Regions from separate parts of the Planococcus plakortidis genome, predicted to be linked through region 1. Evidence: riboswitches for the same ligand, from Rfam matches in the RefSeq annotation. Region 1 holds a riboswitch; the other holds the start of a gene.
The links. A riboswitch is a leader RNA that binds a small molecule or an ion and turns the genes downstream of it on or off. The one in region 1 is predicted to bind FMN.

Region 1 (3,411 bases):
AATGACTCCGTGTTTCATCGGCTATATGACCAATACCACCAGGATGTCTTTCAATTTTTAGTGTATTTAGTGAAGGACCGTCATGTGGCAGAAGATCTGATGCATGAAGTCTATGTAAGGGTACTGCGCGCTTATGGCCGGTTCCAGGGAAAGAGTTCGGAAAAGACGTGGCTCTTCTCAATCGCAAAAAATGTAGCCATCGACCATTTCCGCAAAGCTGCAGTGAGGAAAAAGCATTCAATGGATTTCTTCGACTGGGAAACCCAGCAATTGACTTCAACTGAAAGAATTCCAGAAGAAGTTTCATTGCTTAATGAAGACAAGATCCGCTTGTATCGGACGCTCGACCTCTGTACAGGCGACCAGAAGCTCGTCATCATCATGCGTTATTTCCAAGATCTCTCCATTGCGGAAACGGCTGAAGTCCTGGAGTGGTCGGAAGGCAAAGTCAAGACGACACAGCACCGGGCGATCCGGTCCCTCCGCCAAAAATTACTGGAAGCAGAAGGGGGAGGAGAATATGCCGAATGACAAATGGAACGATGAAGAAATCGAAAATTTGTTGCGGGATTTCCCCAAGATACAAGATGGCCGGCAAAAAGCCGAGGTATACAACAAACTTGCCCAGAAAGAGAAAATGCCAAGGCAGCCGAAGCGATGGCTGCCGCTGCTTGTGGCCATTGTCGCATTCCTGAGCATCTCGGTGCTTGTCGCCTCTTTGCTTCAGCAAGGAGGAACCGATTCTAGCAGCGAGACCGAAAACAGTGACTCCGGGCCGACGATGTCCACTGATGAGGCGCAGACGGAACAGGCAGAGCCGCCGGAAGGGCCAGAAGGGGAGTCTGAAGAGGACGCTAATTTGGCCGCGGAACAACCGGTGGCGCTGCGGACAGCGGTTTATGAAAGAGACGTGGAGCAGTCCCATATTTTGCGCGTCGGACTTGCCTACAATGGCTATGTGGTGCCGATAAGTTTTGTCATCCCAGAACAGTTGACAGATACGGCAGAACCGGATGCGGTCGAATTATATGAAACTTTCGCCATTCAAATCGATGAATCCGCATTGGGGTTTGATGAGTATCACCCTTATGCAGGCGAACTTGAGCAAAATGATTCGGTGATCAGCCATTTCCTGCCGGATGGCCATTCCTATGACCAAGGTTCGGCTTCCACTTTGCTGTATTTATCCAGCTTGGAAGAAACATTCATGAATCAGCAGGAAATCCGTGTATTGGATGAAGGCGGCGAGGCTGCGCAATTATCACATATAGGGATAGTGGAACCATTCGTCCCCGGGGAGCAGGGGCAAAGCTTTTATTTGCTAGCCACTTCAACGGGTGACTGGCATCTGGCTCCAGCTTATGGGATGTCGCCGGAAAATGTGGAAGAAGCGCTAATGGCGCTTCAGCAATCGCCGAACGATGATTACCATTCGCCGGTTCCGGAAGAGATCAATTACCGCGTTGAGATGGACGGGGAGAATGCTACATTGGTATTTGAAGAGTTGTTGGACTTAGAGACGCTCGATGGAGTTGAAGCGATGCAAATGATCGAAAGCATGGCGCTCACGGCGCAATCCTATGATACATCGCTGAGGATATCCAATACAGTTCAAGCCGAATGGGCTGGCTTCGATTTCTCGAAAGAACTCGAACTGCCGGTTTCGCCCAACCGCATCGACTGGCCGGAAAAATAAAATGACAGCAATGTAAGCACTATGGTTTACATTGCTGTCATTTTTTTATAAGATGAAATTGTATAATAAAATATCGATTCATCTTCGGGGCAGGGTGCAATTCCCTACCGGCGGTATTTGGACCTTGCAGTCCATCAGCCCGCGAGCCGTAAAAAGCAGGATTTGGTGAGATTCCAAAGCCGACAGTATAGTCTGGATGGGAGAAGGTGAAGGTACGGACGCATGCCGTTTTGAAGGCGGACCGTTTATTTCAGTGTGCCTGACTCTCCCTTAAGTGATTTTTGCTTAAGGGATTTTTCACGGCAATGCGATCCGAACCTTTCTTCTGGTGAATCACGACAAGGAGAGAGGAATATGAAGAACAAGAAATTGCAATCGATGATCGTCATCGGTATGCTGAGCAGCATCTCGTTTGTGTTGATGCTATTCAATTTCCCGCTGCCGGCGTTGCCGGCATTTCTGAAAGTGGATTTCAGTGACGTGCCAGCGCTGATTGCGGCGATCACGATGGGGCCTGTTGCAGGGGTCCTGGTAGCATTCTTTAAAAATGTATTGGACTGGGTTTTTTCTGGAAGCCCGACTGGCGTGCCTGTAGGGCATATGGCGAATTTCGCGACGAGCCTATTGTTCATCTTGCCGGTCTATGCAATCTACCGTAAAGTTTCCACGAAAAAAGGAATCGCGTTCGGTTTGGTCATCGGGACATTCTCGATGGCGATCGGCATGAGCCTGCTCAATTATTTCGTCTTTCTGCCGATGTACACGTATTTCCTGAACATGCCTGAACAAACTGGGAACGCCTTGTATACAACCATCGTTCTCGGCATCCTGCCGTTCAACTTGATCAAAGGGCTGGCGCTTACGACGGTCGTCTTGTTGATCTTCGGTAGCATGCATACCTGGATTGAAAAACAACGTTCCTATTATTTATCATAAAAAAAGCGGCCGGAAGATGATTCTTCCAGCCGCTTTTTTCTATGGACCAAGCATTGGTCAGTCTTCGTATTTAAGTGGATCTCCTTCAAATGGCTCGTCTGCAACCTTGATGGAATCGGTCGGGCATCCTTCGAATGCGTCTTCCATATCCTCCATCAGCTCATCTGGCACTTGTTCAGTCCCCGTGTTATCATCAAGAATAACGAAGGCGATGCCCTCATCATCATAATCGTAAATGTCCGGTGCCGCTGCTCCGCAAGCTCCGCATGCGATACACGTATCCTTATCAACAATGGTATATTTAGCCATTCCAGTTCCTCTCCTTTATCTCCGAACAAGTTCAGTTATACTATCGTGTTTATTCTATAGATATTCTAAGGTTTTTTCAACCCAAAACCGCCGGGAGGGTAATTCAGTGCGATTCGATGAAGTCGTTTTAGCAATCATGAAAGCGGTTGACGGTCAACGGACCGTATCTTCCCCTTATCATTTAATTAAAGGAAAGAAATCAGGGCAAACGATTCAGGACATCGGTTATTTTGGGCTCCACCCCTATTTCGCCGTGCTCCCTAAACTGGATAAGCAAGATTATCTAGCGTCCATCGGAAGGCTCGAGGCACAAGGCTTGTTGCTGCCGGATGAACATGCCATCCGGCTCGGCCGCGCTGCATCCGGCTTGGATATACCGCCTACGCCGCTGAACGGCTGGAAATACAGGGGCAATGAAAGCCGGTTCTTTGCGCGCCTTTCCCTGGTGCTCCAAACGATGTCCAATTTTA
Region 2 (3,411 bases), 1.4 Mb from region 1:
TCAGCGGGTCTTTCTCCGCCCGATATGCATACAGATCTTCGATCGTAATGAGTTTCAAATCGAAATCATCCGCCAGCTTCTCCAATTCGGGCATGCGCGACATCGAGCCGTCCGGATTCATGATTTCACAAATGACCGCTGCGGGTTCGCTTCCGCTGAGACGCGCCAAATCAACTGACGCCTCCGTATGGCCTTGGCGTTGGAAGACGCCCCCTGATTTTGCGACCAGCGGGAAGACATGACCAGGCCTTTTGAAATCCTGCGGTACGGCTTTCGTATTAAGCATCTGCAAAATGGTGTCCGACCGTTCAAAAGCGCTGATGCCGGTCTTGGCATCTTTATGGTCGATGCTGACGGTAAATGCCGTTTCGTGATGATCGGTATTGTGGCTGACCATTTGGTCGAGTTTCAGGCGCAAGGCGATATCCGGCGAGACCGGCGTGCAGATGAGCCCCCTGCCATGCGTGGCCATGAAATTGATATTTTCAGGCGTTGCATGTTCTGCAAGGCACACAAAGTCGCCTTCGTTTTCCCTTGATTCATCGTCTACCAGAATAATGACTTTTCCTGCCTGCAAATCCTTTACTGCTTCTTCGATTGTGTTTAGCATCGGTTTGCTCCTTTAAAATCCGTTGCGCCGCAAGTAATCGGCGTTCATCGGTTGTTTTGGCGCATGCTCCATGAAACGCTGTACATACTTACCGAACATATCGGTTTCGAGATTGACCGAATCACCCATCTTTTTACCGCCTAAAGTCGTTTCTCCGGCCGTATGCGGGATGAGTGAAACGGTCAAATGGTTTTCGCTGAGTTCAAAGATCGTCAAGCTGATGCCGTCGATCGCGACGGATCCTTTGACGATCGACTGCGCAAGCAATTCAGGAGGGGCTGCTATATCGATATATAGCGCATTTTCCTGGGGACGCTTGCGCAGGATCTTGCCGACCCCATCGATATGGCCAGCGACGAGATGCCCGCCGAAGCGGCCATTCGCTGCCATCGCCCGCTCGAGATTCACGGGACTCGCTGGGCCTAAAGAAGAAAGGGTCGTGCCGCGAAATGTTTCCGGCATGACATCCACCGTGAAACGGTCGCTCGCTAATGAAGTGACCGTCAGGCATACGCCTTCCACGGAAATGCTGTCGCCGATTTTCGTTTCTTCAAGGACGACCTTTGCGCGTATCGCCAGTTCCATGCTGGACGCCCCACGCTTAATGCCTGCGAGCTCTCCGGTTTCTTCGATAATCCCTGTAAACATTCGTGTCCCTCCTTTAACGCGGAAACGGCTTGGACATCTGCCCTGGCCTGTTCCACATATCGCGCTTTCAAGCACATGCCTTGCATAGCGAAACCAGTGTGTAAGCTGCCGAATGCCGGAAGGTTCCGCAAGCTGTTGCGAACCAGCGATAATCCAAGCAGGGGCATCAGGTACTTGGATGGCCTGGCCTTCCCGGGATGCGCAGAAGCGCTCCACGACAGCGCACGCCGGTTGCTCCGGGAAGTTTCCCTGGCAGCTTCTCGCCAACTCTAGCACTCGCTTTGTCATTTGCTGGCTGTCCACTCGATTACATTTTTCAGAACAAAATAAAACCCATCGATTAGCCGATGGGTTAGAAGACAATAGGAAATAGAACTATAGATTGCTCTATAATTTCCGTGTTCTTCCTTCTCCCATCCAGACTTTAACTGTCGGCTTTGGACTTGCACCAAATCCTGCCCCGAAAGGCTCACGGGCTTCGGATTGCTCCGTTACCGTCGATTGGGAATTTCACCCGACCCCGAAGGAATACGATTCAATTGATTCATCCACAGTATGCAAAAAAGGCCCCTTCCAAAAAAAGAAAGGGGCCTTGAAAAATGCATATCAAAGAAACCTAAGCGATTGCTTTCAGGCTGCTTGACTGTTCTTCTCCCATCCAGACTTTAACTGTCGGCTTTGGACTTGCACCAAATCCTGCCCCGAAAGGCTCACGGGCTTCGGATTGCTCCGTTACCGTCGATTGGGAATTTCACCCGACCCCGAAGAACGCTATAGATGATTACCTGTAAGTTTAGCGCAAGCTTAAGCAGCTGTCCAGAATAGAATCTTCAATTCTTTGCCGCAGCTAGCCTGATCCGGCGGACAAAAACCGGATTTTCATCATTCACCACATCGGCCCGCGTTCATCCGTCAATTCGATCACGAACGGATAAATGCCTAAAATGATGAGAAAGGATGCCAGGAATAAGGCGAGGGAAGCAAACGGATTGATGCCGAAAGCGACCGAGATGAACATGAGAAGAGGGGCTGCGAAGACAAATAAACTGGTTTTTTTCCTGGATTCCATCGTGACGAATTGTTCCTCGCGGCATGAGGGGCACTTCATCCCCTCCCCGAGTGTGCATAGCCTGCATACGGTCTGCGCCCACGTCCACAACACACCGCAATTTTCGCATTTCGGCATCATCCTTCTCCCCTTTCCTTATGTTACCTATACTTACGCACTCAATGGAAATAAGTTCCCAAAATCGTCCCATTATTTCATATTCTTTGGGTTCTTCCTGTCATGGACAGCAAAAAAGCACTGCCCAGTTGCGAGCAATGCCTCACTGTTTCCTATAGGTATTCTTTTTCGATTTTCTTCGTGCTGCGAACTGTATCGATCGGCCGCACCATGCTTTCGATCTGTTCACGCTTCGGTTCCAAAAATGGGGGCAAGGAAAGTTTCTCGCCCAAGGTTTCATACGGCTCGTCGCCCATGAAGCCCGGGCCATCCGTCGCCCATTCGAACAATAGGCCAGGTGCCACCCGTGCATATAGCGATTCGAAGAAGAAGCGGTCGACATAGCCCGAAGTCGAGAATCCGATTTCCTGCATATGGCCGATCCACTCATTCAATGCATCGCGATCCGCCACACGGAATGCAGCATGATGCACTGTGCCGAATCCTTGTTGGCCGGACGGCAAATCACTATTGTGCTCGACGATCACTTGCGCCCCGTTGCCGCCTTCGCCCATCTCGAATAGGTGAAGCGACCCTTCATCGGCGATCTCGCGCATATGCATCGCTTTTTCGAGGACTTCTTTCAAGTAATCGAATTGGCCGATACGGATGTGGATAGGGCCAAGCCCGGTGATGGCAAATTCAAGCGGGACCGGCCCATCCTGCCATGGCGTGCCGGCTTGGACGCCTTTATTGTTCTCATCCGATACAAGCATATACTGCTGGTCATCGAAATCCGCGAACGACAAAGTCTTGACGCCGAATTGTTCGGTAATCGCATCATGCTGCACTTCATATTTATCAAAGCGTTTTTCCCAGTAGCTGAGCGCTTCGTCCGATGGCACGCGGAAAGCCGTTTTGTAAATTTCATTCGTGCCGTGTGTTCCTTTCGGGATGCCCGGGAAATCGAAGAACGTCATATCCGTCC

Region 2: it holds a riboswitch for FMN, as region 1 does, so the genes downstream of both, ribE (riboflavin synthase) here and BBI15_RS09385 (ECF transporter S component) in region 1, are expected to answer to the same signal.

Annotation. Positions count from the first base shown of each region.
Region 1 is NZ_CP016539.2:1,842,547-1,845,957, reverse strand. It holds gene sigX (RNA polymerase sigma factor SigX) at 1-531, shown strand, start outside; gene BBI15_RS09390 (hypothetical protein) at 521-1,696, shown strand; FMN riboswitch at 1,773-1,908, shown strand; gene BBI15_RS09385 (ECF transporter S component) at 2,051-2,632, shown strand; gene BBI15_RS09380 (ferredoxin) at 2,690-2,941, opposite strand; gene BBI15_RS09375 (YpbB family protein) at 3,048-3,411, shown strand, end outside.
Region 2 is NZ_CP016539.2:429,057-432,467, reverse strand. It holds gene BBI15_RS02290 (bifunctional 3,4-dihydroxy-2-butanone-4-phosphate synthase/GTP cyclohydrolase II) at 1-610, opposite strand, end outside; gene ribE (riboflavin synthase) at 623-1,258, opposite strand; FMN riboswitch at 1,660-1,790, opposite strand; FMN riboswitch at 1,901-2,031, opposite strand; gene BBI15_RS02280 (TIGR04104 family putative zinc finger protein) at 2,145-2,447, opposite strand; gene BBI15_RS02275 (ring-cleaving dioxygenase) at 2,597-3,411, opposite strand, start outside.